Regions from separate parts of the Pseudomonas shiyinii genome, predicted to be linked through region 3. Evidence: predicted binding sites of a transcription regulator. Region 3 holds the regulator's gene; each other region holds the start of a gene.
The links. Region 3 encodes sigma-54, which starts transcription at its own class of promoters, with help from an activator protein. Its sites were predicted from a motif close to ANTGGCATNNANNTTGCTNT; they were not measured.
Positions count from the first base shown of each region.

Region 1 (7,926 bases), 2.4 Mb from region 3:
TGCCCCTTCAACCTGCCGTCCGTACGTCAAGCCTGGATCAATGGCTGGCGCGAAGGACGGGGTGACAACTGGGATGGCATGACCGGCACCGCTGGCATCCAGAGACTCAACGAAAATCACGCCGTTGGCTGAGACGAGGACACTGAATTCGAGTCACCATGCGCGCCCTATCCGGGCGGCGGGCTGAGGCCCAGGGGCCCCCTCGAGGGGCCCTTTTTTATGCCCGTTCCTTTATTGCCGAGGCATCGCCGCAATGGCATCCACCGCCTCGCGGATCAGCGCAGGCCCCTTGTAGATAAAGCCCGAGTACACCTGCACCAGGCTGGCACCAGCGGCAATCTTTTCCGCTGCGTGACGCCCTTCGGTGATTCCGCCCGCGGCGATGATCGGCAACCTGCCGGCCAGTTCACCGGCCAATACCTTCACCGTGTGGGTACTCTTCTCCAGCACCGGCGCACCGGACAGGCCACCGGCCTCGTCACCGAACGGCAGGCCCTGCACGCCTTCGCGGCCGAGCGTGGTGTTGGTGGCGATCACCGCATCCATGCCGGTTTCCATCAGCGCCGAGGCCACCAGCGCGGTTTCCTCGTCGGTCATGTCCGGGGCGATCTTGATGGCCAGGGGCACACGCTTGCCGTGCTCGGTGGCCAACTGCTCGCGGCGCACCGCCAGGGCCTGCAGCAATTGCTTGAGCGAATCGCCGAACTGCAAGGTGCGCAGGCCCGGGGTGTTGGGCGAGCTGACGTTGACGGTGATATAGCTGGCGTCGGCGTAGACCTTCTCCAGGCAGATCAGGTAGTCGTCCACCGCGCGCTCGACCGGCGTGTCGAAGTTCTTGCCGATGTTGATGCCCAGCACACCGTCATAACGTGCTGCGCGAACCCGCGCCAGCAGGTGATCGACGCCGAGGTTGTTGAACCCCATGCGGTTGATGATCGCCGTGGCTTCGGGCAGGCGGAACAGACGCGGCTTGGGGTTGCCCGGCTGAGGGCGCGGGGTCACGGTGCCGATCTCGACGAAGCCGAAACCCAGCTGGGCGAAACCGTCGATGGCCGCGCCGTTCTTGTCCAGGCCGGCGGCCAGGCCGACCGGGTTGGCGAAGTTCAAGCCCATGACCGTTACCGGCAACGCCGCCGGCTGCTTGCACAGCAGGCCGTTCAGACCGAGGCGGCCACCGGCGCCGATCAGGTCCAGGGACAGGTCGTGGGAGGTTTCCGGGGAAAGCTTGAACAGCAGCTGGCGGACCAGGGTATACATGGGCAGGCAAGACTCGCGGTGAGTGAGCGGGCGATTATAGCCAGCGCGCGGCCCGGGCGACAGGGGCGCTGGCACATGGGTTGCTTCGCAAGGTACAGGCAGACAGCCCCGTACCGGCGAGGAACCCCTTGAATACAGCACTCCCCACGACACCCCTGGCCTGGGTCAATGGCAGCGATGCACCCGAGAAAACCTCCCTGGACATCGGCTTCATGGCCTTGACAGACTGCGCGCCGGTCGTAGTGGCCGCCACACAAGGCTTCGCCCAGCTGCACGGCCTGACCCTCAACCTCAAGCGCCAGGCCTCCTGGGCCGGGCTGCGCGACAAGCTGGTCAGTGGCGAACTGGACGCCGCCCATTGCCTGTACGGCCTGGTCTATGCCGTGCACCTGGGCCTGGGCGGCGTCCCCAGCCATGCCATGGCCGTGCTCATGGGCCTGAACCAGAACGCCCAGGCCCTGAACCTCTCCCCGGCCCTGCAGCGCAAAGGCGTGACCAGCCCCGAGGCGTTGTCGCGCCTGGTGCACCAGCATGGCGCACGCCTGACCTTCGCCCAAACCTTCCCCACCGGCACCCACGCCATGTGGCTGTATTATTGGCTGGCCAGCCAGGGTATCCATCCGCTGCAGGACGTGCGCAGTGTGGTGGTACCCCCCGCGCAAATGGCTGCCCACCTGCAGGCCGGGCGTATCGACGGCTTTTGCGTCGGCGAACCCTGGTCGGCCGATGCGGTGGCCAAGGGCTTGGGCTTTACCTTGGCGACCAGCCAGTCGATCTGGCCGGACCACCCGGAAAAAGTCCTCGGCGCTACCCGCTCATTCGTAGAGCAATACCCCAACAGTGCCCGAGCGTTGGTGAAAGCCGTTCTGGCCGCCAGCCGATTCATCGAGCAATGCCAGGAAAACCGTCGTAGCACAGCCCAACTGCTCAGCGGCAAGGCCTACCTGGACGCCCCACTGGGCAGCATCGAACCGCGACTGCTCGGCGACTACCAGGACGGCCTTGGCAACCAGTGGCACGACCCTCACGCCCTGCGCCTGTTCGACCAGGGGCGGGCGAACATGCCCTACCTGTCCGATGGCATGTGGTTCATGACCCAGTTCCGCCGCTGGGGCCTGCTGCGCGAAGACCCGGACTACCTAAAAGTCGCCCACCAAGTCCAGCAGCTGTCGCTCTACCGACAGGCAGCCGAGGCCGTCGGCGTGCCGTGCTCCTATCCCCTCATGCGCAGCAGCCTGTTGATCGACGGCAGCCGCTGGGACGGCAGCGACCCTTACGGCTACGCCCGCAGCTTCCGCCTGCATGCCCTGGATGACGCCCTCGGCACCCGAGCCGGACTGTGAGGAGCACGAACATGCTGCGTATCCTGCTGATCGACGATACCGAAAAGAAAGTCGGCCGCCTCAAGGGCGCCCTGATCGAGGCGGGCTTCGAGGTGATCGAGGCCGGCGCGCTGACCATCGACCTGCCCACCTGCGTCGAAACCGTGCACCCTGACGTAGTTCTGATCGATACCGAATCACCGGGCCGGGATGTGATGGAACAGGTGGTACTGGTCAGCCGCGACCGCCCTCGCCCGATCGTGCTGTTCACCGACGAGCACGACCCGGGCGTGATGCGCCAGGCGATCCAGGCCGGGGTCAGCGCCTATATCGTCGAAGGCATCCAGGCCACGCGCCTGCAGCCGATCCTCGACGTGGCCATGGCCCGCTTCGAAAGCGACCAGGCGCTCAAGGCGCAGTTATTGGCTCGCGACCAGCAACTGGCCGAACGCAAGCGCATCGAACAAGCCAAAGGGTTGTTGATGAAGATGAAAGACTGCAACGAGGAACAGGCCTACACACTGATGCGGCGCCAGGCCATGAGCCGACAGCAGAGGCTGATCCAGGTGGCCGAGCAGATCATCGCCATGCACGAGATGCTGGGCTAGGCACCGAAAATCCAAAGCCCCCCCGCCTACAGTTGGCCCATCTCTTGCTGAGCAAACCTCACCGGTAGCCAACGGCGGCTACCTCACTTGATTCCCGACAAAGACGTCGCTCTCCCCTCCTCTTGTGGAGCGGGCAGCGGCGTCTTTTTCGTTCCAGCCCTGCACAGCCAGGGCGTGACCAGCGTTGCAGCCACGCGAGGTGTTCGATGAATACGAGCTTCTGGAAATCCGGGCATGTGCCCACCCTGTTTGCCGCGTTCCTGTATTTCGACCTGAGCTTCATGGTCTGGTACCTGCTGGGCCCCTTGGCGGTGCAGATCGCCACCGACCTCGGGCTCAGCGCACAGCAACGGGGCCTGATGGTGGCCACGCCGATCCTGGCCGGGGCCGTGCTGCGTTTCGTCATGGGCCTGCTGGTCGATCGTTTGTCACCGAAGACGGCCGGGTTGCTCGGCCAGGTCGTGGTGATCGCCGCCTTGGCCAGCGCCTGGCATCTGGGCATCCATAGCTATGGGCAAGCCTTGCTGCTGGGCGTATTCCTCGGCGTTGCCGGCGCCTCGTTCGCTGTCTCCCTGCCCCTGGCCTCGCAGTGGTATCCCCCTCAGCACCAGGGCAAGGCCATGGGCATCGCCGGCGCGGGCAATTCCGGCACGGTGTTCGCCGCCCTGCTGGCCCCGGCCCTGGCGGCGGCCTATGGCTGGAACAACGTGTTCGGCTTCGCCCTGCTGCCCCTGGTGCTGACCCTGGCCTTGTTCGCCCTGCTGGCACGCAATGCACCGCAACGGCCCAAGCCCAAGGCCATGGCGGACTACCTCAAGGCCCTGGGCGACCGCGACAGCTGGTGGTTCATGTTCTTCTACAGCGTGACCTTCGGCGGTTTCATCGGCCTGGCCAGTGCCCTGCCCGGCTATTTCAGCGACCAGTACGGCCTCAGCCCGGTGACCGCCGGCTACTATACGGCCGCCTGCGTATTCGCCGGCAGCCTGATGCGCCCCCTGGGCGGCGCCCTGGCCGACCGGTTCGGCGGGATCCGCACCTTGCTGGCCATGTACAGCGTGGCCGCCATCTGCATCGCCGCGGTCGGCTTCAACCTGCCCAGCGCCATGGCGGCCTTGGCCCTGTTCGTCAGCGCCATGCTCGGCCTTGGCGCGGGCAACGGCGCGGTGTTCCAGCTGGTGCCCCAGCGCTTTCGCCAGGAGATCGGCGTGATGACAGGGCTCATCGGCATGGCCGGGGGCATCGGAGGGTTCCTCCTGGCCGCCGGGCTGGGGGCGATCAAGCAACATACCGGCGACTACCAGCTGGCCCTGTGGTTGTTCGCCAGCCTCGGCCTTCTGGCCTGGTTCGGCCTGCACGGTGTCAAACAGCGCTGGCGCACCACCTGGGGCTCTGCGGCCGTCACTGCGGCGCGGGTCTGAGGGGGCCCATGAGCCTGCAGCTGAGTTTCGCCCAAGCCACGGCCACCGGCCCACGGGCCGAGAACCAGGATGCCCTGCGCCTGGTCACGCCCGCTGCGGAGCTGGCCGCCAGCAAGGGCTACCTGTGCGCACTGGCCGATGGCGTCAGCCAGTGTGCCGACGGCGGCCTGGCCGCGAAGGCCACCCTGCAGGCGCTGGCCCTGGACTACTACGCCACCCCGGCCATCTGGGGCGTGACCCAGGCCCTCGACCGCCTGTTGCTGGCACAGAACCGCTGGCTGCGTGCCCAAGGCAACGGCCAGCCGCTGCTGACCACACTCAGCGCCCTGGTGTTGCGTGGGCGGCGTTTCACCTTGGCCCACGTGGGCGACTGCCGCATCTACCGCTGGCACGCAGGCCACCTGCAGTGTTTAAGCGAAGACCATGTCTGGGACCAGCCCGGCATGCACCACGTGCTCAAGCGGGCCCTGGGGCTGGACCAGCACCTGCTGGTGGATTATCTCGAGGGTGAGCTGCAAGTCGGCGATTGCTTCATGTTGCTCAGCGATGGTGTCTGGGCGACCCTGGGCGATCGGCTTATCCAGTCGATAGTGCATGACCAGCCTGACCTGCAGGCAGCCGCCGACACCCTGGTCGCCACGGCCCACCATGCCGGCAGCCAGGACAACGCCAGCGCCCTCCTGGTGCGCGTGGACCAGCTGGGCCCGGCCAACCTCGGCGATACCTTGGCGCACCTGCAGCAATGGCCGGTGCCCGGGCTGCTACGCCCAGGCCAGTCGATCGATGGCTGGCAGGTCGATGCCGTGCTGTCGCGCAGCCGTCAATCGGTACTGTATCGGGTGCACGACAGCCAGGGGCAAGCCTGGCTGCTCAAGACCCTGCCTGAGGACCTGCGTGCCGAACCGGGCGCCACCCAGCGCCTATTGCTGGAAGAATGGTTCCTGCGCCGGGTCGCCGGGCGGCATTTTCCCGAAGTGCATAGTGCCAGCCAGCGCCAGCACCTGTACTACCTGATGCGCGAATACCCAGGGCAGACCCTGACGAGCCTGTTTGCCGAGCATGGGCCGCTGCCCCTGCAGCGCTGGCTGGAGGTGGCGCGCCAGCTACTGCTAGCAGTCGGCGCACTGCACCGGCGCAACCTGCTGCATCGGGACATCAAGCCGGACAACCTGCACCTTGGCAGCGATGGCCAGGTACGGCTGCTGGATTTTGGCCTGGCCTATTGCCCGGGTTTGTCCGAAGACGCGGCGCACGCGCTGCCCGGTACCCCTTCGTTCATCGCACCGGAGGCGTTCGAAGGCGCCGAGCCCAGCCCGCAGCAGGACCTCTATGCGGTCGGGGTGAGCCTGTATTTCCTGCTCACGGGGCGTTACCCGTATGGCGAGGTCGAGGCGTTCCAGCGGCCCCGGTTCGGCGTGGCGGTCGATCCGGCACGCTACCGACCGGATGTGCCGGCCTGGGTGCAGGGGAACCTGTTGCGAGGAGTAGAGCGTGAGCCTGCCCGGCGGTTCGAGACAGCCGAAGAATGGTTGCTGGCGTTCGAGCGAGGAGACAGGGACGAGGCGCCCAAGCGAGCCCGGCCGCTGCTGGAAAGGGAACCGTTGAAGGTCTGGCAGGGGGTGGCGTTGCTGTCGTTGCTGCTGAACCTGCTCCTGCTGGTGCTTTTGCTCAAGCGATGAGACGTCACGGCATTGCCGCTCCCACAGAGCGAAGCCTGCAGGCCAAAAAAAGAAAAACCCGGCCGAAGCCGGGTTTTTCGTGAAGCATCAAACCAAATTACTTGGCCTGGGCTTCGACCTGAGCTTCAACGCGACGGTTGATAGCGCGGCCTTCTTCGGTGGCGTTGTCAGCAACCGGACGGGTCTCACCGTAGCCAACCGAGTCGATACGGCTGGATTCAACACCGTACTGCTGGGTCAGGACTTCCTTGACAGCATTGGCACGACGCTCGGACAGCTTCTGGTTGTAAGCATCCGGACCAACGGAGTCGGTGTGACCTTCAACGGTGGTGGTGGTCTGTGGGTACTGCTTCATGAAGTCAGCCAGGTTCTTGATGTCGCCGTAGCTGTTTGGCTTGACGACCGACTTGTCGAAGTCGAACTTGACGTCCAGTTCAACACGTACGACTTCGGCAACAGCCGGGCAGCCGTCGGCGTCAACGGTAACGTTGGCCGGGGTGTCAGGGCACTTGTCGACGTTGTCGCAGACGCCGTCGTTGTCGCTGTCTGAGCAGACTTCGGCAACAGGAGCCGGAGCAGCTTCAGCTTGCTTCGGGCTACCGCCGAAGTTCATGCCGATACCGACGCTCGGGGCCCACTCGGTGTCGCCCTGGTCGATGTTGTACTGAGCTTCGACGCCGGCACGGGCGTAGAACATATCGGTGATGTACCACTTGGCACCAGCGCCGACGTTGGCGAAGGTGGAGTGGTCACGACCGCCACGGCCGGTCTGGCCCAGGCTCTGGTGCGAGAAACCAGCCGAAACGTACGGACGGATGGCGTCGTACGGGTTGTTGAAGTGGTAAACGGCGTCCAGGGCGGTGTTGGAGCCCTTGATGTTCTTGCCGTCTTCGCCACGAGCGTTGTGAACTTCGTCGTAGCCCAGACGCAGTTCGACGTCGTCGGTCAGGAAGTAACCGATCGAGCCACCGAACAGGTTGCCGTCGTTCTTGAAGTCGCGCTGGCTGTCGAAGAACTCCTTCTTGTAGAAGATCTCGGTCTCGACGGCGCCTTGACCTTGTGCCAGAGCGCCAAACGAAGTGGCGGCTACAAGCGAACCAATGGCCAAGCCCAAGGTGTTTTTCAATTTCATCCGTTAAATCCCCATCTGGTGATAGTTAAGCAGTCCCACCAACATCCGGGGGACAACTCGACGGCAAGTCTAGCAGAACTTGCCGGTTGGTTAGAGATATTTACGCGCCACTAAGTTTCAGTGAGCCCCGCAAATTTCTCTCTAAGCTTGTCGAGCGCACGCTTGTAGCGCATTTTCGTGGCGCTCAGGCCCATGTGCATGATGTCTGCGATCTCCTGGAATTCCAGCTCTGCGACAAATCGAAGCACCAGGATTTCCCGGTCGATCGGGTTCACATGCACCAGCCATTTATCCAGCCCGCCTTTTTCTTCAGGTTTCGGTGCCTTGTCCTCGGACGCCTCTTCCATAGGGTCCAGGCTCAGGGCATCCATCAGCCTTCGCTTGCGTCGTTCCTTGCGGTACTGGGTAATGCATTCGTTGTAGGTGATGCTGTAGAGCCAGGTCTTGAACTTGGACTTTCCCTCAAAGTTCTTCAGGCCGTACAGCACTTTGAGCATCACTTCCTGACAG
Region 1 covers NZ_CM161522.1:1,320,588-1,328,513, reverse strand. Annotated here, with positions in the region: gene rmf (ribosome modulation factor) at 1-132, shown strand, start outside; gene ACXHGZ_RS06255 (quinone-dependent dihydroorotate dehydrogenase) at 232-1,257, opposite strand; gene ACXHGZ_RS06250 (CmpA/NrtA family ABC transporter substrate-binding protein) at 1,386-2,600, shown strand; gene ACXHGZ_RS06245 (ANTAR domain-containing response regulator) at 2,612-3,187, shown strand; gene ACXHGZ_RS06240 (nitrate/nitrite transporter) at 3,394-4,605, shown strand; gene ACXHGZ_RS06235 (bifunctional protein-serine/threonine kinase/phosphatase) at 4,614-6,284, shown strand; gene ACXHGZ_RS06230 (OmpA family protein) at 6,382-7,416, opposite strand; gene sigX (RNA polymerase sigma factor SigX) at 7,527-7,926, opposite strand, start outside.
Region 1: the regulator sigma-54 is predicted to act here: its motif matches at 1,325-1,344, upstream of ACXHGZ_RS06250 (CmpA/NrtA family ABC transporter substrate-binding protein).

Region 2 (7,926 bases), 590 kb from region 3:
GCCGGCAGGTCCGCGTGCACCGATACTGCCGCCACGTTCTTGAGCTGCACGTTGCCCGACCCTGGCGGCACCTTGATGCCGAACTGCGAGAGCATGTTGTTGAAGGTCTGCAGGGTGAATGGGGTCTGGGTGGTCTGGTCACCCGTGCCGTTCAGGCCCACCACCAGGCCGTAACCGATCAACTGGTTGGTACGCACACCGGAAATGCTGGCGATGTCCTTCAGGCGCTCGGCCTGGGCGTCGAAGGCACAGGACAGAAGCAGGGTCGCGGCGATCAGCTGCCTTACGTTGAACATGGTCATTCGACTCAGAAGGGCCAGAGCGGGCTGATGAAGAAGCGGTCCAGCCAACCGGGCTGGCTGGCATCGGCGAAGGAGCCGGTACCCGAGTAGGTGATACGCGCATCGGCCACGCGGGTGGACGGCACGGTGTTGTCGGTGGCGATATCATCGGCGCGGATCAGGCCGGCGATACGTACCAGCTCCTCGCCGGTGTTCAGGGTCAGCCACTTCTCGCCACGCACGGCGATGATGCCGTTGGGCAGCACCTCGGCCACGGTGACGGTAATCGAACCGGTCAGGGTGTTGCCCTGGGTCGCCTTGCTGTCGCCCTTGGTGGCGCGCTCGCCGCTATAGCCGGCCTCCAGCGACAGGTCACCGCCCCCGAACGGGTTGTTGGTGTTCGGGGTGGTGCCGAACAGCGAGGTCAGGCCGATGTTGGCATTGCTGTTCTTCTGGATCTGCGAACCTGCGTTCTTGCTCGCCGAAGTGCGCTCGTTGAGGGTGATGGTGATGATGTCACCCACCCGGAACGCCTTGCGGTCGGTGTACAGGTTCTGCTCGAAACCGGCCTGGTAGATCGAACCGTTGTTGGCCGCCGCGGGCAACGGGGTACGCGGCAACACCGGCGCGTAGTACGGGTCGTTGGGCTTTGGCGTCGGCGCGACGCAACCGGCCAACAACACCGCGCCCCCGAGGGCGAAGACGGACAACAGACGATTCATGACGCTTACCTCACGGTGTAACGGGCTTGGGGCTTACAGCTGCTGGGTGACGAACGAGAGCATCTGGTCGGCGGTGGAGATGACCTTGGAGTTCATCTCGTAGGCGCGCTGGGTGGTGATCATGTTCACCAGCTCTTCCACGGTGCTGACGTTGGAGTTCTCCAGGGTCTGCTGCAAGGTGGTGCCGAAGCCGTTCAGGCCCGGAGTACCGATCTGCGGCGCACCGCTGGCGGCGGTCTCCAGGAACAGGTTGTTGCCGATGGCCTGCAGGCCGGCCGGGTTGATGAAATCGGCGGTCTGGATGTTGCCGATGATCTGTGCGGCCGGGTTGCCGGCGGTGGTGATCGACACGGTGCCGTCCTGGCCGACGGTGAAGGTCTGGGCATCTGGCGGCACGACGATCGCAGGCTCCAGAGCGAAACCGTTGGCGGTGACGATCTGGCCGTCGGAGTTCAGGTGGAAGGTGCCGTCGCGGGTGTAGGAAACGGTGCCATCCGGTTGCAGTACCTGGAAGAAGCCGCGGCCATTGACAGCCATGTCCAGCGGGTTCTCCGTGGTCTGCAGGCTGCCGGTCTGGAAGTTCTTCTGAGTGCCGACGATACGTACACCGGTGCCGACCTGCAGCCCCGAGGGCAGCTCGCTGTCCTGGGTCGACTGGGCACCGGGCTGGCGCTTGACCTGATACAGCAGATCCTGGAATTCGGCACGATCACGCTTGAAGCCGGTGGTCGAAACGTTGGCCAGGTTGTTGGAGATGACAGTCAGGTTGGTGTCCTGGGCGGACAGGCCGGTCTTAGCGACCCAAAGAGCCGGAAGCATTTAGTGTTCTCCTCGTGCGCCTGTTTTACGGCACCCGTTCAAAAGTGATTAGCCGATTTGCAAAACCCGAGCCATGGCTTCATCGCCTTCCTTGGCCGCGTTCATCATCTTGACGTGCAGTTCGAACTGGCGGGACAGGGCCAGTACCGAGGTCATTTCCTCGACGGCGTTGACGTTGCTCGACTCCAGGAAGCCCGATACCACCTTGACGCTGACGTCGGCATCGGCCGGCTGGCCGCTGGTGGTGTGGATCATGCCGTCCATGCCCTTGGTCAGGCCCTTGGTATCGGGGTTGACCAGCTTGATGCGATCGACCTCGGCCATCACCCGCGGGTCTTCACCCATGGCGCGGATGCTGATGGTGCCGTCTTCGCCGATCTCCACCTTCTGCTCCGGCGGAATGGCGATCGGGCCGCCATTGCCGATGACCGGCATGCCGTTGCCGGCACGCAGCACGCCCAGGGCATCGATGTTCAGGCTGCCGGTGCGCACGTAGGCTTCGCTGCCGTCCGGTGCCTGCACGGCGATGAAACCGTCACCGCTGACGGCCACGTCCAGCTCGCGGCCGGTTTCCACCAGGGCACCTGCGGTGAAGTCGGTCGCCGGGCGTTCGGTCATGGCGAACGCTCGCGCCGGAAAGCTGTCGCCGAACACCGGCATCGACCGCGCCTGCTCCAGGTCGCGCTGGAAGCCGTTGGTGGAAACGTTCGCCAGGTTGTTGGCGTGGGCCCGTTGGGCCAGCGCGTTCTGGCTGGCGCCGGTCATGGCCACGTAAAGCATCTTGTCCACAATCATCCTCCGCTGCACCGACGACCGATTGCCGCCAGCGTTGCTTTGCAGGCACTAAAGCAAGTTCCGAACCAACTTTTAGAAATCATGAAAAAGCCCGTGAATACGGGCTTTGAGGGACGCCTTTGGAATGGACGACGCCGGATATCCGGCGCCATCTTGCCGCTGACGGCAATCGGCTACGGCTCGCGGCAACCGGCATTGTTGTAGGGCCCGGCAAAGCGTTTCCACCCCTCCCCAGGCGACCACTGCGAACACACCAGGCGCCCGTCGGCCTGGCTTTCCCAACGCCACCAGGGCGCTGCGGCCGCCTGCGCCTGGAGCAGACACAGCGCTGCGGCGAGCGTGACGATCCATTTCTTCATGAGCCTTACCTCAAAAACGACGAACCCCTTTACCGGGAAAGGGGTTCGCGCGCACTCGACCGACCAGTGACCGTCAGGTCATCTGGATGATGGTCTGCATGATGGTGCTTTCGGTGGAGATGGTCTTGGCGTTCGCCTGATAGTTACTCTGCGCCTTGATCAGCTCGACAAGCTCCTGGGTCAGGTTGACGTTGGACGCCTCCAGCGAGTTGGACTCGACGCTCCCCAGCGTGCCGGTCTTCGGCGCATCGATGCCAGGAATGCCCGAGGAGTAAGTCTCGGTCCAGCGGGTACCACCGATCTGCTGCAGGCCCTGCTCGTTGGCGAAGCTGGCGATGGCGACCTGACCGATGGCGCGGGACTGCTGGTTGCTGAAGCTGGCGAACAACACGCCGGTGGAGTCGATGCTCAGGCTCGACAGGATGCCGGTGGCATAGCCGTCCTGGGACTGCGACATGCGCGCCGTCTCGGTGTTGTAGGAGGTCGTGCTGTTCATCGACAGGCGCATGCCATCGGCATTGCCTGCAGCACCATTGGCGGCCCAGTCACCTGCCGCGTTCTTCGCCGCCGGCACCCAACCGGTCATGGTGAAGGTGTTGTTGCTGACCGTGAACGACGAACCAGCCGGATGACCAGTGTTGTCAGCCGCCATGCTCTTGACGGAGCCATCGCTGTTGAAGCTGATGGTGCCGGTCAATGGCGCCTCGGAGGCCGGATCGAATGGATTGCGACCGTCCACCAGGGTGTACATGGTCCATTCATTGGTGCCGGTCTTGCGATAGAACTGCTCCATGGTGTGCTCGTTGCCCTGGCTGTCGTACACCTTGGTCGGGAACGACTTGGTGTAGGTGGTTTCATCAGCAGGGTCGAACGGCTTGTTCGGCACCAACACCGGTGGGGTGCTGTCATCGTAGACTTCCAGCGGAATGTCGGTGGCCGAAGAGTTCAGGTTGATGCCCTGGTCGATCAACGAGGTGGCCTTCGGCGCCAGTGAGGACGTATCGATGCGCAGATCGCTCAGCACACCCTTCTGGATCTTGCCGGTCGAATCGGCGGCGTAGCCCTGCAGGCGCAGGCCGTCCGAGGTGACCACGTAGTTGTCCTTGTTGGTCTGGAACGCGCCAGCCCGGGTGTAGACCATCGAGCCGTTGTCCGACAGGACGAAGAAGCCCTGGCCCTGGATGCCCATGTCCAGCACGTTGCCGGTGTTGTTGATGTCACCCTGGCTGAACTGCTGGGAAACCGCGGCCAGGCGTACGCCGTTGCCGACCTGGTTCTTGCCTACGCCCAGGCGGTTGGCGCCGGCGTATACGTCGGCGAACTCGGCACGCGAGGATTTGAAGCCGGTGGTATTGACGTTGGCGATGTTGTTACCGGTGACGTCCAACTGCTTGTTGGCTGCGTACAGACCGCTAAGACCGATATTGAAAGACATGTAGAAGCTCCTTGTGCCGCGCTAGCCGGCCTTAGATACCAATGGTTTGCACGCTGGAAAGGGAAACTTTGCCGAGCCCGGCCAGGTTGAGCATCATCTCGCCATTGGGGTTGATGCTGACGCTGGTGACCTTGGCCGGCAGCAGGGTGGACAACTGCACCGCCTTGCCATCCACCGTGGTGGTGGCGGCGAAGCTGTAGGTACCAGGATCGACTTTCTCGCCCTTCTCGTTGGTGCCGTCCCAGATGAAGTCGGCATAACCGGCCTTCTGTTCGCCCAACTCGATGGTCTTGACGACGTTGCCGTCCTTGTCCTTGATGGTGACCTTCGCCTCGCCCACACTTTGCGGCACGACGATCTGGCCATTGAAGCTCTCGGCGGTATCGACCACGGCCTTGTCGTTCTGCACGACCACCGAGCGCCCGACCAGCGATGAGGCCTGCAGCGCCTGGGACGAACCCAGCGCACCGGCAATGGAGTTGACGGTGCTGTTGAGCGTGGTGATGCCCTCCAGGCTGCTGAACTGCGCCAACTGCGCCACGAACTCGCTGTTGTCCTGCGGGTCGAGCGGATTCTGGTGCTGCATCTGGGTCACCAGCAATTGCAGGAACGCATCCTTGCCCAGCGCATTCTTGTCGGCGGGCTCGGCCGTGGTTTTCTTGGTGGTGCCCGTGCTCACACCCGAAGCCGACAGGACGTCGTTCAGGTTCACACCACTGGTGCTATCGATAGCCATGGTCCGTATTCCTTATCACTGACCCAGGGTCAGGACCTTCTGCATCATGGTCTTGGCAGTATTCATCAGTTCGGCGTTGGTCTGGAACGCACGGCTGGCGGAGATCATGTCGGCCATCTCCTCCACCACATTGACGTTCGGGTAGTAGACGTAGCCGTCCTTGTTCGCCGCTGGGTGGTTGGGCTCGTAGCGCGCCTCGAGGTTGCTCTGGTCCTCGACAATGCCCATCACCTGTACGCCCTGCCCCGCCTCGCCCTGGTCCTGGAACAGCGACTGGCCGGCACCATCCTGGGCCTGCTGGAAGGTGGTGGCGAACACTGGGTGGCGTGCGCGGTAGGTCTGGTCGATGCTCGAGGACACGGTCTCGGCGTTGGCGATGTTCGAGGCAACGGTGTTGAGGCGGGTGTTCTGCGCACTCATGCCGCTACCGGCAATGTTGAAGACACTGGCAAGGGACATGGTCACTCTCCGCGCAGGGCCGAAATCAGCCCTTTGAATTTACTGTTGAGCAGGGTGAAGCTGGCCTGGAAGCCAATGGCGTTCTCTGCGTAGTTCGACTGCTCGATCTGCGCATCGACGGTGTTCTGGTCGATCGAAGGCTGCATCGGCGTGCGGTACTTGAGGGTGTCATCGCCCATGGCCAAGCCCTGGGCCTCGATGTGCCGGGTATTGGTACGGTCCAGGGCGATGCGGCCGTCCTGCTGCTTGGCCGTCTCGGCGGCGAGCACCGCCGAGAAATCCATGTCGCGCGCCTTGTAGTTGGGCGTGTCGGCGTTGGCGATGTTGTTGGCCAGGACCTCGGCGCGCTGGGCGCGGAAGCTCAATGCCTGCTCATGGATGCCGAGCGCCTTGTCGAAGCTGATGCTCATGTCTGGGAAACCTTCGAAGGTTGACCGGAAGAATCGTGAGCAGGCTAGAGCAAGGTTTGTGCCAAGCGACAGGGACCCAGTAAAACCGGAGGTTTGGGGCGCGGGTGGCAAAGCGGGATGCCAGAAAAGCGGCAAAGTGCTTCCGCCTGGTGAAGGGAAAGCGGCAATCGCGTGGTGGCAAAAGCGGCAAAACAAAAAATTGACACCAATTGAGGCCATGGTCGAACCACGCACAGCTTGAAGCTCAGGGTCTGGGCGAACCAGATCGCTCTCGAGCTATACCATCGACGATTTTGTCGGCGATTTCAGTGAAGTTTGCGAATTATCCCACAAGCCACACGGAAATGATCACCATTTTTTCGTGATGTGATTTCCCCCTGCACACGCTGTCAGGGAGACACCACATGTTTCTGGGCCACTACATACCCTCGTGGCAGGAAATCGAGTCACGCATCATCAATGAAATGGGCTATCAAGGAGGCGCCCATTTTCGCACGCACCTCAACGAACAGGTCGCCTCGCTGGCGCTCAACCTACGCCGGGTCAGAGCCGTTCAGTCGGCCTTCGACCAGGCTGAATGGCAAGCTGCACGTATGCTGCGCCAACGCTTCGCCGACCTCGAAATCGCCAGCATCGTCGACGAACTGCTCATCGTCGTGAGGCAGATGGCGATGATCGTCGCCAGCGGCGTCATCACCGGCGGCGCCATTGGTGCAGGAATAGGCGTATTGGGTGCAGGAGCGGGCGCCATTCCCTTTGCCGGCGCGGGCGCGGCGATGGGTCTTAAGGTCAGCGGCTGGATCCTCGGCGTACTGGGGCTGGCGTCCATCGCCGAATTTTTCATCGACGGCCTGCCACGCATCGGCGAGTACTACCTCGATGGCATCTGCATAGCCTGGAAAGGTACGCGTGGTGACGAAGGTCTGAGCCCATTCAGCCAGGACGACCCACATGCGGTATCCCGAGCCGCCCATCATATTGCCCTGGGCCATGTAGAAGTCGTGGTGTTGCTACTGGGCGCGATTGTGTCCTACCTCACGCGCGGGCGAGGCGACGCCCGGGTGCTGGCGCAGGAGATGGCGGCCAGCCGCAAAGGTGCGCGGCTGGGGCAATGGATGCTCAAGCATGAAGAAGGGTTGAAGAAACGGCCGGATCTGCAGGTGCCGGAGCGGCGCAAGGGGGCGGTGGATGAGCCGCAACCGATACAGCCTAATCGGCCGGGAGGGAAAGATAAGGAGCCATCCACGGGTAAGCCCGGTAGCATGCCGTTGCATACGGTGGCCTGCTTCAAGGCGGACAAATTGCCAGTATCCAAGCATGCCGAGTTTGAGCGGCAGCTGAAAGGGCAGCAGGAAGGGTTGAACCGGCTGACGGTTGAGGAATTTCTCGAGAATATTGCCAACCCCGTAAAACGGAGCCCTAGCGCGGCAAAAAGAGCGCGAAAAGAGCTGGAAGAGGCACTGACCCAGCGACTGGAAGAAGAGTTACAGGAATCAATGGGTTATAGAGCTGCAAAAGCAGAAGCTGCTAAGAGAGCAAAGAAAACCATGGCAAGCCTTGCAGCCCTGCATAACCCTGACCTTGTAGCCGGCGGGAAAGATGTCATTGCTGATTTTGGAGATCGGCAGGTCAACTCAAGTATCGGACCACAATGGAAGACCAAGGTCGAGAACCTAAGAAATGCCGCAGCGGCAGTACCAGAATCCTCTCGTGGTAAAACGTTGATAAATGTAAATCTTCACAAATGCTAGGAGACAATACATGGATGAGGCTTTTTCTGTTTTTCTAGAAGAGTTTGGAAATACCATCGAGCGCCGAGAAGTCCCAGTATCGAGCATTCAGCGCTATCGCGGGACACTGCCTGATCAGCTACTGGAGTATTGGAGCGAGCATGGATGGTGCGGTTATGG
Region 2 covers NZ_CM161522.1:3,176,739-3,184,664, forward strand. Annotated here, with positions in the region: gene ACXHGZ_RS14275 (flagellar basal body P-ring protein FlgI) at 1-296, opposite strand, end outside; gene flgH (flagellar basal body L-ring protein FlgH) at 308-1,003, opposite strand; gene flgG (flagellar basal-body rod protein FlgG) at 1,037-1,822, opposite strand; gene flgF (flagellar basal-body rod protein FlgF) at 1,871-2,611, opposite strand; gene ACXHGZ_RS14295 (hypothetical protein) at 2,791-2,976, opposite strand; gene flgE (flagellar hook protein FlgE) at 3,050-4,411, opposite strand; gene flgD (flagellar hook assembly protein FlgD) at 4,443-5,147, opposite strand; gene flgC (flagellar basal body rod protein FlgC) at 5,163-5,606, opposite strand; gene flgB (flagellar basal body rod protein FlgB) at 5,609-6,016, opposite strand; gene ACXHGZ_RS14320 (DUF6861 domain-containing protein) at 6,421-7,767, shown strand; gene ACXHGZ_RS14325 (GAD-like domain-containing protein) at 7,778-7,926, shown strand, end outside.
Region 2: the regulator sigma-54 is predicted to act here: its motif matches at 6,063-6,082, upstream of flgB (flagellar basal body rod protein FlgB).

Region 3 (7,926 bases):
GATCGCGCCAACGTTCCAGGTTATGGAAGCGCTCGTTGTACTGGCGAGTCGAGCTGTCCATCTGTTCGAGCACGGCGTGGATCGCGTCGATGTCCTGTACTCGCATCAGCTTGCCGACGAACGACATGTGGCGTTTGCGGGCGCCATGAGCCGTGTGCTTGGAAGCCTCGGCCAGGGCCTTGCGCAGCTCGTCGGTCAAGGGCAGGCGCGCCAGGGTTTCGGCCTTGAGCGTGGTGAGGCGCTCGCCGAGTTCGACCAGCGCATGCAGCTCGCGCTTGATCTGGGTTTTGCTTTTTTCGCCGTCGAAGGCGTCGTCGTAAGAATCAACCATGGTGGCAGTCCGCTGGAAATCGCCGCCATGATAACCAGTCGGGGGCCGCTTGTCCGGCCCGGTCGTACAATGACCCAAGCCGAACGCAGAATTTTGAGTGGAGAAAACCATGAGTGCAGTCCAGAGCGTAGGCCCCAAGGACCTGCCAGCCTTGCAGGAGCAGGTCGAGGCGATCATCGCAGAAGCGCGCCGCCAAGGTGCCAGCGCCTGCGAGGTCGCGGTGTCGCTGGAGCAGGGCCTGTCCACCACGGTGCGCCAGCGTGAGGTCGAGACGGTCGAGTTCAACCGCGACCAAGGCTTCGGCATCACCCTCTACGTCGGCCAGCGCAAGGGCTCGGCCAGCACCTCGGCGAGCGGCCCTGAGGCCATTCGCGAGACCGTGGCGGCCGCGCTGGCCATCGCCCAGCATACCTCCGAGGATGAATGTGCAGGCCTGGCCGACGCGGCGTTGATGGCCCGCGAGATCCCGGACCTCGATCTTTATCATGACTGGGCCCTGGAGCCGGAAAAAGCCGTCGAGATGGCATTGGCCTGCGAGGCAGCGGCGTTCGATGCCGACCCGCGCATCCTCAATGCCGACGGCACCACCCTGAACACTCACCAAGGCTGCCGGGTCTATGGCAACAGCCATGGCTTCATCGGCAGCTACGCCTCCACGCGCCATAGCTTGAGTTGCGTGATGATCGCCGAAGGCGAAGGGCAGATGCAGCGCGACTACTGGTACGACGTCAATCGCCAGGGCAACCTGCTGGCCGACCCGCGTAGCATCGGCCAGCGGGCCGCACAGCGCGCAGCCAGCCGCCTGGGCGCGCGCCCGGTGCCTACCTGCGAAGTGCCGGTGCTGTTCTCTGCCGAACTGGCCGGTGGCCTGTTCGGCAGCTTCCTGTCGGCGATCTCCGGCGGCAACCTGTACCGTAAGTCATCGTTCCTCGATGGTGCCATCGGCCAGCGTCTGTTCCCCACCTGGCTGACCCTCGACGAGCGCCCACACCTGCCGCGCGCGTTGGGCAGTGCCGCTTTCGATGGCGATGGCCTGGCTACGTATGCCAAGCCATTCGTCGACAAGGGCGAGCTGGTTTCCTATTTGCTGGGTACCTATTCGGGGCGCAAGCTGGGCCTGCCGAGCACCGCCAATGCTGGCGGTGTGCATAACCTCTTCGTCACCCACGGGGTGGAGGACCAGGCAGCCTTGATCCGTCGCATGGGGCGCGGTTTGCTGGTAACCGAATTGATGGGACATGGCCTGAACATGGTGACCGGCGACTATTCCCGCGGTGCGGCGGGCTTCTGGGTAGAGAACGGTGAAATCCAGTTCCCGGTCCAGGAAGTCACCATCGCCGGCAACATGAAAGACATGTTCCAGCAGATCGTGGCCATCGGCAGCGATATCGAAACCCGCAGCAACATCCACAGTGGCTCGGTGCTGATCGAACGGATGACTGTGGCGGGGAGTTGATACTTGCCGCATTGCTGGAAAAACCGGGGCCGCTTTGCGGCCCCGGTTGTTTGGCTGGCTGGAGCTACTCGCCTTCGTCGAAGTAGTTGTTGATCAATTCGACTAGGGCATCCATGGCCTCGGTGTCCTGCTCGCCCTCGGTCATCAGGTGCACCTGGGTACCTTTGCCTGCGGCGAGCATCATCACTGCCATGATGCTTTTGCCATCCACCAGCTTGTCCGGCGCGCGCCCGACCCTGACCTGGCAGGGGAAGCGGCCGGCCACGCCGACGAACTTGGCCGCCGCCCGGGCATGCAGGCCAAGCTTGTTGATGATGGTGATTTCGCGGGCGGGCATCGTGGGGCGGATATCCTTGGGCTAGAGGTCGCGGTGGCGAACCTGGACGTTTTTCAGGGATTGTTGCAGCAACTGGCCCAAGCGCTCGGTCAGGTACACGGAACGATGGTGCCCGCCGGTGCAGCCGATGGCGATGGTGACATACGCGCGGTTGCTGGCGGCGAAGCGGGGCAGCCATTTGAGCAGGTAACTGGAGATATCCTGGAACATCTCCTCGACATCCGGCTGGGCGGCCAGGTAGTCGATCACCGGCTGGTCCAGCCCGGAATGCTCGCGCAACTCCGGCTTCCAGTACGGGTTGGGCAGGCAGCGTACGTCGAACACCAGGTCGGCGTCCACGGGCATGCCGCGCTTGAAACCGAAGGACTCGACCAGGAACGCGGTGCCGGGCTCGGGCTGGTTGAGCAGGCGCAGCTTGATCGAGTCCCTCAGCTGATAGAGGTTCAGGTTGGTGGTGTCGATCTTCAGGTCGGCCAGGTCGGAAATCGGGCCGAGCAGCTCGCTTTCGACGCGGATCGCCTCTGCCAGGGAGCGATTGGCGTTGGTCAGCGGGTGGCGCCGGCGGGTCTCGGAGAAGCGCTTGAGCAGCGTCTCCTCGTCGGCGTCCAGGTACAACACATCACATTGGATATGCCGGCTTCGGGCCTCTTCGAGCAGGTCGGGAAAGCGGGTCAGGTGGCTGGGCAGGTTGCGCGCGTCGATGGAGACGGCCACCTTCGGTTGCAACAGCTCGGTATTGATCAGTGCGTTTTCGGCCAGTTGCGGCAACAACCCGGCGGGCAGGTTGTCGATGCAGTAATAGCCGTTGTCTTCCAGGACATCGAGGGCGGTACTTTTGCCGGAGCCGGACCGGCCGCTGACGATGATCAGGCGCATGTTAGTGCTCGTTCTGTGCGTCCAGGACTACCTGGTACAGGGCCTCGCTGCTGTCGGCGGCACGCAGGCGATCGCGAACCTCCTTGCGATCGAGCATGCTGGCGATCTGGCGCAGCAGTTCAAGGTGGGCATCGGTGGCCGCCTCGGGTACCAGCAGGACGAACAGCAGGTCCACGGGCGCGCCATCGATGGCGTCGTAGTCGATGGGAGCATCCAGGTGCAGCAGGGCGCTGACGGGCGCCGTGCAGCCTTCGAGCCGGCAGTGGGGGATGGCGATGCCATTGCCGAAGCCGGTGGAGCCCAGTTTCTCGCGGGCAACCAGCTTTTCGAAGACGTCTTGCATCTCCAGTTCGGGAATTTGCTCGGCGATCAGGTTGGCGACCTTTTCCAGGGCGCGCTTCTTACTGCCGCCCGGCACGTTCACGAGGGAACGGCCGGGGGTCAGGATGGTTTCAAGTCGGATCATGGATGAGAGGGATCAGCGGGCGGCTGCACCTTGCAGCAGGCTTTGCTGTTTTTCCTTGTGTTTTTTCAGTTGGCGGTCGAGCTTGTCAGCCAGGGCGTCGATCGCTGCATACATGTCTTGGTGTTCGGCGTTGGCAACCACTTCTCCGCCGGGAATCTGGAGCGTGGCCTCGACCTTCTGCTGCAGTTTCTCGACTTTCATGATCACCGTGACGTTGGTGATCTTGTCGAAATGTCCTTCCACCCGGGCGAGCTTCTCGAGTACGTACTCACGCAGTGGTTGGGTGACTTCTACATGCTGTCCACTGATGTTGACTTGCATACAGCTTCTCCTTTGTTGCCCGTGCATAAAGGGCAGGTATTGCACCTGCCACTGAAACGCTATGGCACAGCCAGGGGCTACATCAGTCGCTTGCGCTCGCTCGACGGTGCGATGCCGAGGGACTCGCGGTACTTGGCGACGGTGCGACGGGCTACCTGGATGCCTTGTGCCTCCAGTAAACCAGCGATCTTGCTGTCACTCAATGGCTTTTTCTGATTTTCCGCCGCAACCAGTTTCTTGATGATCGCGCGGATCGCCGTAGACGAGCATTCACCGCCTTCGGCGGTGCTCACATGGCTCGAGAAAAAGTATTTCAATTCATAGATACCACGCGGGGTATGCATGTATTTCTGCGTGGTGACCCGGGAAATGGTCGATTCGTGCATGCCCACCGCCTCGGCGATGTCGTGCAGCACCAATGGCTTCATCGCTTCGTCGCCCTGGTCGAGGAAGCCGCGTTGGTGCTCGACGATCTGGGTGGCGACCTTCATCAGCGTCTCGTTGCGGCTCTGCAGGCTCTTGATGAACCAGCGTGCCTCCTGCAACTGGTTGCGCATGAAGGTGTTGTCGGCGCTGGTGTCGGCGCGGCGGACGAAACCTGCGTACTGCGGGTTGACCCGCAGGCGCGGGATCGCTTCCTGGTTGAGCTCCACCAGCCAGCGGTCGTTGTCCTTGCGCACGATGACGTCGGGTACCACGTATTCCGGCTCGCTGGACTCGATCTGCGAGCCCGGGCGTGGGTTGAGGCTCTGTACCAGCTCGATGACCTGGCGCAGTTCATCTTCCTTGAGCTTCATGCGGCGCATCAGCTGGCTGTAGTCGCGGCTGCCGAGCAGGTCGATGAAGTCGCTGACCAGGCGCTGGGCTTCGGCCATCCATGGGGTGTCGGCCGGCAGCTGGCGCAGCTGCAGCAGCAGGCATTCGCCGAGGTTGCGGGCGCCGATGCCGGCAGGCTCGAACTGCTGGATGCGGTGCAGTACGGCTTCCACTTCATCCAGCTCGATATCCAGCTCCGGGTCGAAGCCTGCGCAGATTTCCTCGAGGCTGTCCTCCAGGTAGCCCTGGCCGTTGATGCTGTCGATCAGGGTCACGGCGATGAGCCGGTCGGTGTCGGACATCGGTGCCAGGTTCAACTGCCACAGCAGGTGGCTTTGCAGGCTCTCGCCGGTGGAGGTGCGGGTGGTGAAGTCCCACTCGTCGTCATCGCTGGCCGGCAGGCTGCTGGCGCTGGTCTGGTAGATGTCTTCCCAGGCCGTGTCGACGGGCAGTTCGTTGGGGATGCGTTCGTTCCATTCGCCTTCTTCCAGGGTTTCGGCGCTGGCCGTGCTTTCCTGGAAGCTGTTGTCCTGGGCTTCGGCGACCGGCTTGCTCTCGGCGTTGTCGGCCATGGGGTCGCTGTTGTCGAAGTCGTCGCCGTCTTCCTGACGTTCGAGCATCGGATTGGACTCCAGCGCTTCCTGAATTTCCTGTTGAAGGTCCAGGGTGGAGAGCTGGAGCAGACGGATGGCCTGTTGCAACTGCGGTGTCATCGTCAGTTGCTGGCCCATTTTTAGGACGAGCGATGGTTTCATGGCTGGGGCTTAATACCTTGTTCGCCGGCGCGCATGCGCCATCCACTACACGTAGGGCGCCGGGGCGCCAATTTTAAGCAAGTTATATGCCTGAAATTGTAGCGTTTGCCTAGAGCACTGCAACTTTTGCGGCAGTGCCCCAGGCAGACTCCGGGCTCAGAGTCGGAACTCGTGGCCCAGGTAGACCTCCTTGACCAGGTCATTGGCCAGGATGGTCTCGGCATCGCCTTCGGCGATCAGTTGTCCATCGTTGACGATGTAGGCAGTCTCGCAGATATCGAGCGTCTCGCGGACGTTGTGGTCGGTGATCAGCACACCGATGCCCTTGGCCTTGAGATGATGGATGATCTGCTTGATATCGCCCACGGAAATCGGGTCGACACCGGCGAAGGGTTCGTCCAGCAGGATGAACTTCGGCGCGGTGGCCAATGCCCGTGCGATCTCGACGCGGCGGCGTTCGCCACCGGAGAGGCTCATGCCGAGGTTGTCACGGATGTGGCTGATGTGGAACTCCTGCAGCAGGCTTTCCAGCTCCTTGCGGCGGCCGTCGCGGTCGAGGTCCTTGCGGGTCTCGAGGATGGCCATGATGTTGTCGGCCACCGACAGTTTGCGGAAAATCGACGCTTCCTGGGGCAGGTAGCCGATGCCAGCGCGGGCGCGGCCGTGCATGGGCTGGTGGCTGACGTCCAGGTTGTCGATCAGCACGCGGCCCTGGTCGGCGCGGACCAGGCCGACGATCATGTAGAAGCAGGTGGTCTTGCCGGCGCCGTTGGGGCCGAGCAAGCCGACGATCTGGCCGCTGTCGATCGACAGGCTGACGTCGCGGACGACCTGGCGGCCCTTATAGCTCTTGGCCAGGTGCTGGGCTTTGAGGGTTGCCATTTACTCGGCCTTCTTCTTCGGCTGAATCACCATGTCGATGCGCTGACGGGGTGAAGTCACATTGCCACCGCGACCGGCGGTAGCCACCTGGGTCTTGGTGTTGTAGACGATCTTCTCGCCTTCGGTAGTGTTGCCTTCGTTCTCGACCTTGGCGCGGTCGGTGAGGATCACCATGTCCTTTTGCGCCTGGTACTGGATGGTCACGGCCCAGCCTTTCATCTTGTCGGGCTTGGCGGCGCTCTGCTGCTGCTCGAAGTACGCCAGGTTGCCCACCGAGGTGACCACGTCGATATCGCCGGAGGCGGCGCGGGTGATGGTCACGGTGTTGCCTTTGATCATCATCGAGCCCTGGGTGATGATCACGTCGCCGGTATAGGTGGCTACGCCTTGCTTGTCGTCCAGGTGAGCGTTGTCGGCCTGGATGCGGATAGGCTGGTCACGATCGTTGGGCAGGGCCAAGGCGCTCGCGCTTCCCAGTGCCGCGCTCAGGCTGAGCAAAAAGGGGAGGGTTTTAACGAGCCTCATACTGTCCTCTTACGTTGGACAGCAGGTCCATCCTGCCGTCTTTCAAATACGCTTTCATTCCTTTGCCCGTAGTGGTCCCACCGGCGCCGTCGATTCTAACGGCTTGCTCGGTCTGCGCATATTGCTTCTGCGGGAACACGGTCATGCGGGACGTGGTGACGATCATTTCGCGCTGCTTTTCATCGGTACGGGCCACGCGGACCTTCTCGATGAGCTCGACCTCGGTGCCGTCCGGGTTGACCTCGGCGCGCTCGCTCTGCACGTGCCACGGGTACTGCGTACCGCGGTACAGGTGCAGGTCGGGCTTGGTCAGCAGGGAGACTTCGCTGGCCTTGAGGTGCTCGACCTTGTCGGCGGTCATCTCGTACTGCATCTTGCCGTCTGGCATGAACTGCACGCTGTGGGCGTTGATCGCGTAGTAGTCGATGGCGCTTTCGTCGACCTGGGCCACGGGCTTGTCGAGGAAGCTCTCGGGGCTGATGTTCCAGTAGCCGACCGCCACCAGCAGTGCGGCGATCGCACCGAGCAGCACGATATTTCGGGCTTTCTTGCTGAACATGTGCGGCCTTAGAGGTAGTTGGCGTTGGCAGCGTCCAGGTTGCCCTGGGCCTGCATGATCAATTCACAGAATTCGCGAGCTGCGCCTTCGCCGCCGCGCGCCTGGGTAACGCCATGGGCATGCTGGCGAACGAACGGTGCGGCGCTGGCCACTGCCATGCCCAGGCCCACGCGGCGGATCACCGGCAGGTCGGGCAGGTCGTCGCCCAGGTAGGCGACCTGTTCATAGCTTAGGCCCAGTTCGGCCAGCAGGCCGTCGAGCACCACAAGTTTGTCCTCGCGGCCCTGGAACAGGTGCGGGATGCCGAGGTTGCGCGCCCGGCGTTCGACCACCGGGGTCTTGCGCCCGCTGATGATCGCGGTGGTCACGCCCGAGGCCATGAGCATCTTGATGCCGTGGCCGTCGAGGGTGTTGAAGGTCTTGAACTCGCTGCCGTCCTCGAGGAAGTACAGGCGCCCGTCGGTGAGTACGCCGTCGACGTCGAAGACCGCCAGCTTGATGGCCTTGCCGCGTTGCAGCAGATCCGGGTTCATCGTGTTGTCCTCCATCACATCACGCCTGCGCGCAGCAGGTCGTGCATGTTCAGGGCGCCGGTCGGGCGG
Region 3 covers NZ_CM161522.1:3,765,954-3,773,879, reverse strand. Annotated here, with positions in the region: gene yjgA (ribosome biogenesis factor YjgA) at 1-331, opposite strand, end outside; gene pmbA (metalloprotease PmbA) at 441-1,787, shown strand; gene ACXHGZ_RS17005 (HPr family phosphocarrier protein) at 1,852-2,124, opposite strand; gene rapZ (RNase adapter RapZ) at 2,146-3,000, opposite strand; gene ptsN (PTS IIA-like nitrogen regulatory protein PtsN) at 3,002-3,466, opposite strand; gene hpf (ribosome hibernation-promoting factor, HPF/YfiA family) at 3,479-3,787, opposite strand; gene ACXHGZ_RS16985 (RNA polymerase factor sigma-54) at 3,865-5,358, opposite strand; gene lptB (LPS export ABC transporter ATP-binding protein) at 5,515-6,240, opposite strand; gene lptA (lipopolysaccharide transport periplasmic protein LptA) at 6,241-6,765, opposite strand; gene lptC (LPS export ABC transporter periplasmic protein LptC) at 6,752-7,324, opposite strand; gene ACXHGZ_RS16965 (KdsC family phosphatase) at 7,333-7,857, opposite strand; gene ACXHGZ_RS16960 (KpsF/GutQ family sugar-phosphate isomerase) at 7,872-7,926, opposite strand, start outside.

Region 4 (7,926 bases), 2.4 Mb from region 3:
AGGCCGGCGCCAGGCTGATCGTCGTCGACCCCCGGCGCAGTGCCACCGCCGATAAGGCCGACCTGTTCCTGCAGGTGCGCCCGGGTACCGACCTGGCCCTGCTCAACGGCCTGCTGCACCTGTTGCACCGCAATGGCCATACCGACGCCGACTTCATCGCCCGTCACACCGAAGGCTGGGAGGCGATGCCCGCTTTCCTCGAGGCTTACACCCCGCAGCGGGTCGCTGCCATTACCGGCCTCGCCGAGGCCGACATTCACCAGGCCGCGGACTGGATCGGCCGAGCCGGCAACTGGATGAGCTGCTGGACCATGGGCCTGAACCAGAGCATCCACGGCACTTGGCACAGCAATGCCCTGTGCAACCTGCACCTGGCCACCGGCGCCATTTGCCGCCTGGGCAGCGGCCCGTTCTCGTTGACCGGCCAACCCAATGCCATGGGCGGGCGCGAAATGGGCTACATGGGGCCCGGGTTGCCTGGCCAGCGTTCGACACAGGTCGCCGCTGACCGTGCCTTCGTCGAACAGCACTGGGGGCTCGCCCCGGGCAGACTGCGCAACGAGAGCGAGGCAGGCACCGTGGCATTGTTCGAACAGATGAAAGCCGGCCGGATAAAGGCCTGCTGGATCATCTGCAGCAACCCGGTGGCCAGCGTCGCCAACCGCCAGCAGGTCATCGACGGCCTGGGCCGGGCGGAATTGGTGATCACCCAGGATGCGTTCCTCGATACCGAGACCAACCGCTACGCCGACATCCTGTTACCCGCCGCCCTTTGGGCCGAAGGCGAGGGGGTGATGGTCAACAGTGAGCGCAACCTGACGCTGATGCCCAAGGCGGTCGAGCCGCCCGGCCAGAGCCTGCCCGACTGGCAAATCATTGCGCGCATCGCCTGTGCCATGGGATATGCGCAAGGCTTCGACTACCCCGACGCCGAAGCCGTATTCGATGAGATCCGCCGCTTCTGGAATCCACGAACCGGCTACGACCTGCGCGGTATTGGCTACTCCGAGCTGCGCCAGCGCCCGCGCCAATGGCCCTGTGCCCCGGGCCGCGACGATGACCGCAGCCCGCTGCGCTACGTCGACGCCAGCGCCGCCGCCGCACGGCCTGTATTGGCCTTCCCCACCCCCAGCGGCAAGGCTCGCTTTTTGGCACGTCCCTGGCTGCCGCCGGCCGAGCAGCCCGATAGCGACTTCCCGCTGGTGCTCAATACCGGGCGTGTGCAGCACCAGTGGCATACCCTGACCAAGACCGGCAAGGTTCCCAGCCTGAACAAGCTCGACCCGGGCCCCTTCATCGAGCTGCACCCCGAGGACGCGGCACGCCTGGGGATCGCCGAGCGCGACCAGGTGGCCATTCGCTCCCGTCGCGGCCAGGCCGTGCTGCCGACGCGGGTCAGCGACCGGGTGCAGGTGGGCAGCTGCTTCGCCCCCTTCCACTGGAGTGATGTGCATGGCGAGCAGTTGGCGATCAACGCGCTGACCTGCGACGCTGTCGACCCGACTTCTTTGCAACCGGCTTATAAACAGTGCGCCGTGGCCGTGGAGCGGGTCGGCGGGGCGCGTATCGATGTGCTCGAGTTGAGCCCGGCAACTGCTGCCGAAACACCGTCCGATGATCCTCTGCACCGCGTACTCTGGGCCTCGCAGACCGGCAACGGCCAGGCCCTGGCCGAGCGCTGTGGCCACTGCCTGCGCGAAGCGGGGTTGGCAGTAGAGGTCAGCTGCATGGAAGCGGTCAGCCCGCGCCAATTGCAAGGTGCTGCCAGCGTGATGCTGATCGCCAGCACCTTCGGCGACGGCGAAGCCCCCGCCAGCGGGGCCGACTTCTGGCAGGCGTTGCTAGGGGAGGAGGGCAGCCACTGCGCCGAGCTGCCCTATGCGGTGCTGGCCTTGGGTGATTCGAGCTACGACCAGTTCTGCGGCTTTGGCCGCAAGCTCGATGCGCGTCTGGCCGCGTTGGGTGCCCATCGGTTATTGCCCCGGGTCGATTGCGAACCTGACTTCGACGACGCCTTCACCGCCTGGCTCGAGGCGCTGCTGCCGGCGTTGGGCGCGGCCCCGGCGGCGGTATTGCGCGGCAGTGTTTCCAGCGAGGTGTTCGACAAACAGCGTCCATTGTCGGCCAAGCTGGTGGAAAATCGCCTGCTCAATGGCCCGGGCGCCAGCAAGGAAACCCGCCAGCTGGTATTCGAACTGGGCGACAGTGGCTTCGCCTACCAAGCCGGCGATGCCCTGGGTGTCTGGCCTCGCAACTGCCCGACGCTGGTCGAGGAGTTGCTCGGCTTGATGAAGCTGGACGGCCAGGCCTCGGTCGAGCTCAAGGGCAACGCCTCCATGCCCTTGGCCGTGGCCCTGGAGCGGCACCTGGACATCACCCGGATCACGTCCCGCCAGCTGGAGGTCTTCAGCCAGGCGAGCAGCGACCTACGTGGCATGCTGCTGCCCGAACGCAAGGCCGATCTGAGAAGCTGGCTGTGGGGGCGGCAACTGGCCGATGTGTTGCGCGAGTTCCCGCAGGCGTTGTCACTGGCGCAGTGGCTGGACCTGCTCAGGCCCTTGCAGCCTCGGTTGTACTCGATCAGCTCGAGCCCCACCGTGCATCCCGGTCAGGTTCACCTGACGGTCTCCACGGTGCGCTACGGCACGCGCAAGGGCGTGTGCTCGACCTTCCTCGCCGACCGCGCCGAGGGGTACGAGGTGGCGATCTTCCCCCAGGTGACGAAACATTTCCGCTTGCCCGACGACGACTGTACGCCGGTGATCATGGTCGGCCCCGGCACGGGCATCGCGCCGTTCCGGGCATTTCTCGAAGAGCGCCAGGCGCGGGGGGCGAGTGGGCGCAACTGGCTGTTCTTCGGCGAACAGCACGAAGCCTGCGATTTCTATTACCGCGACCAGTTGCTGGCCTGGCAGGCCAGCGGCCACCTGCAACTGAGTACGGCGTTCTCCCGCGACCAGGTGCGCAAGGTCTATGTCCAGCAGCGCATGCTGGAGCAGGGGGCGCAGCTGTGGCGCTGGTTGGAGGAGGGCGCCTACTTCTACGTGTGCGGCGACGCCCTGCGCATGGCCAAGGATGTCGAGGCCGCCTTGCACCAGGTCATCGCCGAGCACGGCGGTATGGGGAGCGAGGCGGCCCAGGCCTACGTGGACGCCTTGAACAAGGCTGGCCGCTACCGGCGCGATGTGTACTGAGCGCCCCAGGATGTACAGGCGTGCACCGGATTGGAGCCTTTTACCCCTGTGTGTGGCGTGATCTTTGTAGGAGCGGGCTTTGTCCCGCGATTAGGCCGGGCCCGATATCACCGTCGTCTGGCAAGGGCTTGGCCCTAGATCGAGGGACAAGCCCGCTCCTACAGAAAGGGGGCAACGCCTAATGGTGAGTTGGCACACTCCCTGCTTTGAACGAACTGACAACATGCCCCGCTGATCAACGGCGACCAGCCCTGGGGCCCATTACTGATGAGAACAGGCAAAGGCGCCTGGAGCTTCGGCTCCAGGCGCCTTTTTTTTCGCGAGGATCGGCTATGAAGGCAACAGCGAACAGCGGGCAACGAGAGCGACTGGTCATCGTCGGCAATGGCATGGTCGGCCACCACTGCGTCGAACAACTGATCGAGCGCGGCGCCCTGGCGCGTTTCGAGCTGCGCGTGTTCGGCGAGGAACGCCAGCGCGCCTACGACCGTGTGCACCTCTCCGACTATTTCGGGGGTAGCGATGCCGAGGCTCTGGCGATGTGCGAGCGGGACTTCTACGACCGCCACGGCGTGCACTTGCACCTGGGCGAGGCCGTGCTGGGCATCGACCGCGAACGTTGCGAGGTGTTCACCGCCGAAGGGCGCTACGGCTACGACCAGTTGATCCTCGCCACCGGTTCCTACCCCTTCGTGCCGCCGATCGAAGGCTCCAGCGGCACCGCGCGCCTGGTCTATCGCACCCTGGACGACCTCGACGCCATCCGCGCGGCAGCCGGCAACGCCCGCCGTGGCGTGGTGGTCGGTGGCGGCCTGCTCGGCCTGGAGGCGGCCAATGCCCTGAAGGCCCTGGGCCTGGAAGCCCATGTGGTGGAGTTCGCGCCACGGCTGATGCCGGTGCAGCTCGATGGCGAGGGCGGTGCTGCCCTGTGCGCGCAGATCGAGGCGCTGGGCGTGGGCGTGCACCTGTCCCGGGCCACCCAGTCGATCAGTGCTGGCGAGGCCTACCGCTACCGCATGAACTTCGACGGTGGCGAGCACCTGGAAACCGACCTGATCGTATTCTCTGCCGGAATCCGCCCCCAGGATGCCCTGGCCCGCGCCTGCGGCCTGGCTGTCGCCGCCCGGGGTGGCGTGGTGATCGACGGCGATTGCCGCAGCAGCGACCCACGCATCTTCGCCATCGGCGAATGCGCGTCGTGGAACGGCAGCGTGTTCGGCCTGGTGGCGCCAGGCTACGGCATGGCCCGCAACCTGGCGGCGCTGTTGGCAGGCGAGCCTGCCCAGGCCTTCACCGGCGCCGACATGTCCACCAAGCTCAAGCTGCTGGGTGTGGATGTCGGCTCTATCGGCGATGCCCACGGTGCCACCCCCGGCGCGCGCAGCTATCGCTTCATCGACGAGGCCAACGCGGCCTATCGCCGGCTGGTGGTGGATGCCAGCGGCAAGCGTGTGCTGGGCGCGGTGCTGGTGGGCGACAACAGCTATTACGACACCCTGCTGCAGTACGTGCAGAACGGCATCGCCCTGCCGGCCGACCCGGCGGTGCTGATCCTGCCGCAAGGTAGCGGGGCTCCGGCCCTGGGCGCCGATGCACTGCCCGACAGCGCGACCATCTGCTCCTGCCACAACGTCAGCAAGGGCGCGGTCTGCGCGGCGATCGACAGCGGCTGCGCCGACCTCGCCGCGGTCAAGGGCTGCACCAAGGCCGCCAGCGGTTGCGGTGGCTGCGCGGCGCTGCTCAAGCAGGTCTTCGAGCATGCGCTGAGCGCCCGTGGCGTGGCCGTGGACAAGAGCCTCTGCGAACACTTCGCCTATACCCGCCAGGAGCTCTACGCGCTGGTCCGGGTCGAAGGCATCCGTACTTTCGCCGACCTGCTCGCGCGCCACGGCAAGGGCCAGGTCGGTTGCGACATCTGCAAGCCCACCGTGGGCTCGATCCTCGCATCGTGCTGGAACCAGCCGATCATGGACCCGTCCCTGGTGCCGCTGCAGGACACCAACGACACCTTCATGGCCAATATGCAGAAGAACGGCACCTACTCGGTGGTGCCGCGCATTCCCGGCGGCGAGATCACACCCGACAAGCTGATCGTGATCGGCCAGGTGGCGAAGAAGTACGACCTCTACACCAAGATCACCGGCGGCCAGCGCATCGACCTGTTCGGCGCTCAGCTGCACGAGCTGCCCTTGATCTGGGGCGAGCTGATCGAGGCCGGGTTCGAGACCGGGCACGCCTACGGCAAGTCGACCCGCACGGTGAAGTCCTGCGTGGGCAGCACCTGGTGCCGCTACGGCGTGCAGGACAGCGTCGCCATGGCCCTGCGCCTGGAAGACCGCTACAAGGGCCTGCGTTCGCCGCACAAGCTCAAGTTCGCGGTCTCCGGCTGTACCCGTGAATGCGCCGAGGCGCAGAGCAAGGACATCGGCGTGATCGCCACCGACAAGGGTTGGAACCTGTACATCTGCGGCAACGGTGGCATGCGCCCGCGCCATGCCGAGCTGTTCGCCACCGACCTCGACGACGAAACCCTGGTGCGCCTGATCGACCGGGTGCTGATGTTCTACATCCGCACCGCCGACAAGCTGCAGCGCACCTCGGTCTGGCGCGAGAGCCTGGAAGGCGGGCTGGACTACCTCAAGCAGGTGATCATCGACGACAGCCTGGGCCTGGCCAGCGAGCTGGAGGCGCAGATGCAGCATGTGGTCGAGCGCTACGAATGCGAATGGGCCAACGCCCTCAAGGACCCGGAAAAGCTCAAGCGCTTTCGCACCTTCGTCAATGACCAGCGCCCCGACCCGGACGTGCACTTCGTTCGTGAGCGCGAGCAGCGCCGGCCCGCCGCACCCTTGCATTTGATTCCCACCGCCCAGGAGGCTATCTGATGAAAACGTCCAACGCTGCTGTCGCAACGCAACCCGGCTGGCAAACGGTCTGTCGGCTCCAGGACCTGGTCGCCGACTCCGGCGTGGTGGTCTGGCATGAGGGCGAACAGGTGGCGCTGTTCTACCTGCCCGACCAGGCCCAGCCCTTGTACGCCCTCGACAACCGTGACCCGCGCTCCGGTGCCAACATCATCGGCCGGGGCCTGGTCGGCAGCCTGCAAGGGCACTTGGTGGTCGCGGCACCGCTGTACAAGCAGCATTTCAGCCTGCACGACGGGCACTGCCTGGAGGACACGGCGCAGGCCTTGCGCGTGTGGCCGGTGCGCCTTTGCGGCGATGCGGTGGAGCTTGCGGCGTGCGCTTGAAGCGTGTGCGGTGAAGTTGCAAGCAGCCGGGCAGGATGGTTCGCTGCAGCTACGGGGAAATATCCGTGAACTTATCGGACTTTCCTGGCTCTCATGCCGGTAGCCATTGGTCATGGCCGCCTGCTAAGCTCGCGGCTTTACCTGATTGCCCTTATGGCGCATGAACAAGGAACTAGCATGAAACAGCATCGTTTGGCGGCTGCGGTTGCCCTGGTTGGTTTGGTCCTCGCGGGCTGCGACGCTCAGACCAGCAGCGTCGAGCTGAAGACTCCGGCACAGAAAGCCTCCTACGGTATCGGCCTGAACATGGGCAAGAGCCTGGCTCAGGAAGGCATGGAAGACCTAGATTCCAAAGCGGTGGCCCTCGGTATCGAGGATGCGGTTGCCAAGAAAGAGCAGCGCATCAAGGACGAAGACCTGGTAGCGGCCTTCACCGACCTGCAGAAGCGCGCCGAAGAGCGTCTGGCCAAGGCCAGCGAGGAAGCGGCCAGCGCCGGCAAGAAATTCCTCGAAGAGAACGGCAAGAAGCCAGGCGTCGTCACCACCGCCTCGGGCCTGCAGTACGAAGTGGTCAAGAAGGCCGACGGCCCGCAGCCCAAGCCGACCGACGTGGTCACTGTCCACTACGAAGGCAAGCTGATCGATGGCAAGGTGTTCGACAGCTCCGTCGAACGTGGCAGCCCGATCGACCTGCCGGTCAGCGGCGTGATCCCGGGTTGGGTCGAAGGCCTGCAACTGATGCACGTTGGCGAGAAGTACAAGCTGTACATCCCGGCTGACCTGGCCTACGGTGCCCAGAGCCCGAGCCCGCTGATTCCGGCGAACTCGGTACTGGTCTTCGACCTGGAGCTGCTGGGCATCAAGGACCCGGCCAACGCCCAGGGCGAGGCGCCGGAAGCCGAAGCGCCAGCGGCTGAAGAGCCTGCCAAGTAATACCGCGTCAGATCCAAACAAAGGGGCCGCTTTGCGCCCCATCGCGGCACAAGGCCGCTCCTACACCAGCCGTGCCACCCGCACGCCCCCTGTAGGAGCGGCCTTGTGCCGCGATGGGGCGCGAAGCGGCCCCTTTTGTTCTGAACGAACCCCATAAACCCCGAGGTGTCGAAGAAAGGGCAGCCCACCGACGCAAAACGTTTGCGGTTCTGAAACAGCTGTGTAAAAAACGCCCGATCTGAGCCAGACCCTTGCCCAGTGGGCACCTCGCGTCGGAAACTGCTCCCTGTTCACAAGGTTATCCACAATAAATGTGGATAACCTTCCCTGCCGATATGGAGGCCCCATGAGCGCACCCTGGAATTTCGCCCGCTTCCTGCCTCTGGCCGAGCGCCTGCTCAGCCGCGGTCGGCTGCCGGCCTTGCTGTTCGCCGTGGCCCGCAAAGGCCCCAAGCTTGGCCAACTGCGGGAAGACGTCCGTTTGCTCCAAGGCCTGTGCCTGGCGTGGTGGCGTGGCGAATACCGCGCCATCAGCCCCAAGGCGCTGGT
Region 4 covers NZ_CM161522.1:995,098-1,003,023, forward strand. Annotated here, with positions in the region: gene ACXHGZ_RS04740 (bifunctional nitrate reductase/sulfite reductase flavoprotein subunit alpha) at 1-3,194, shown strand, start outside; gene nirB (nitrite reductase large subunit NirB) at 3,527-6,079, shown strand; gene nirD (nitrite reductase small subunit NirD) at 6,079-6,444, shown strand; gene bamJ (BamJ family beta-barrel-assembly machinery protein) at 6,622-7,377, shown strand; gene ACXHGZ_RS04760 (YkvA family protein) at 7,724-7,926, shown strand, end outside.
Region 4: the regulator sigma-54 is predicted to act here: its motif matches at 3,383-3,402, upstream of nirB (nitrite reductase large subunit NirB).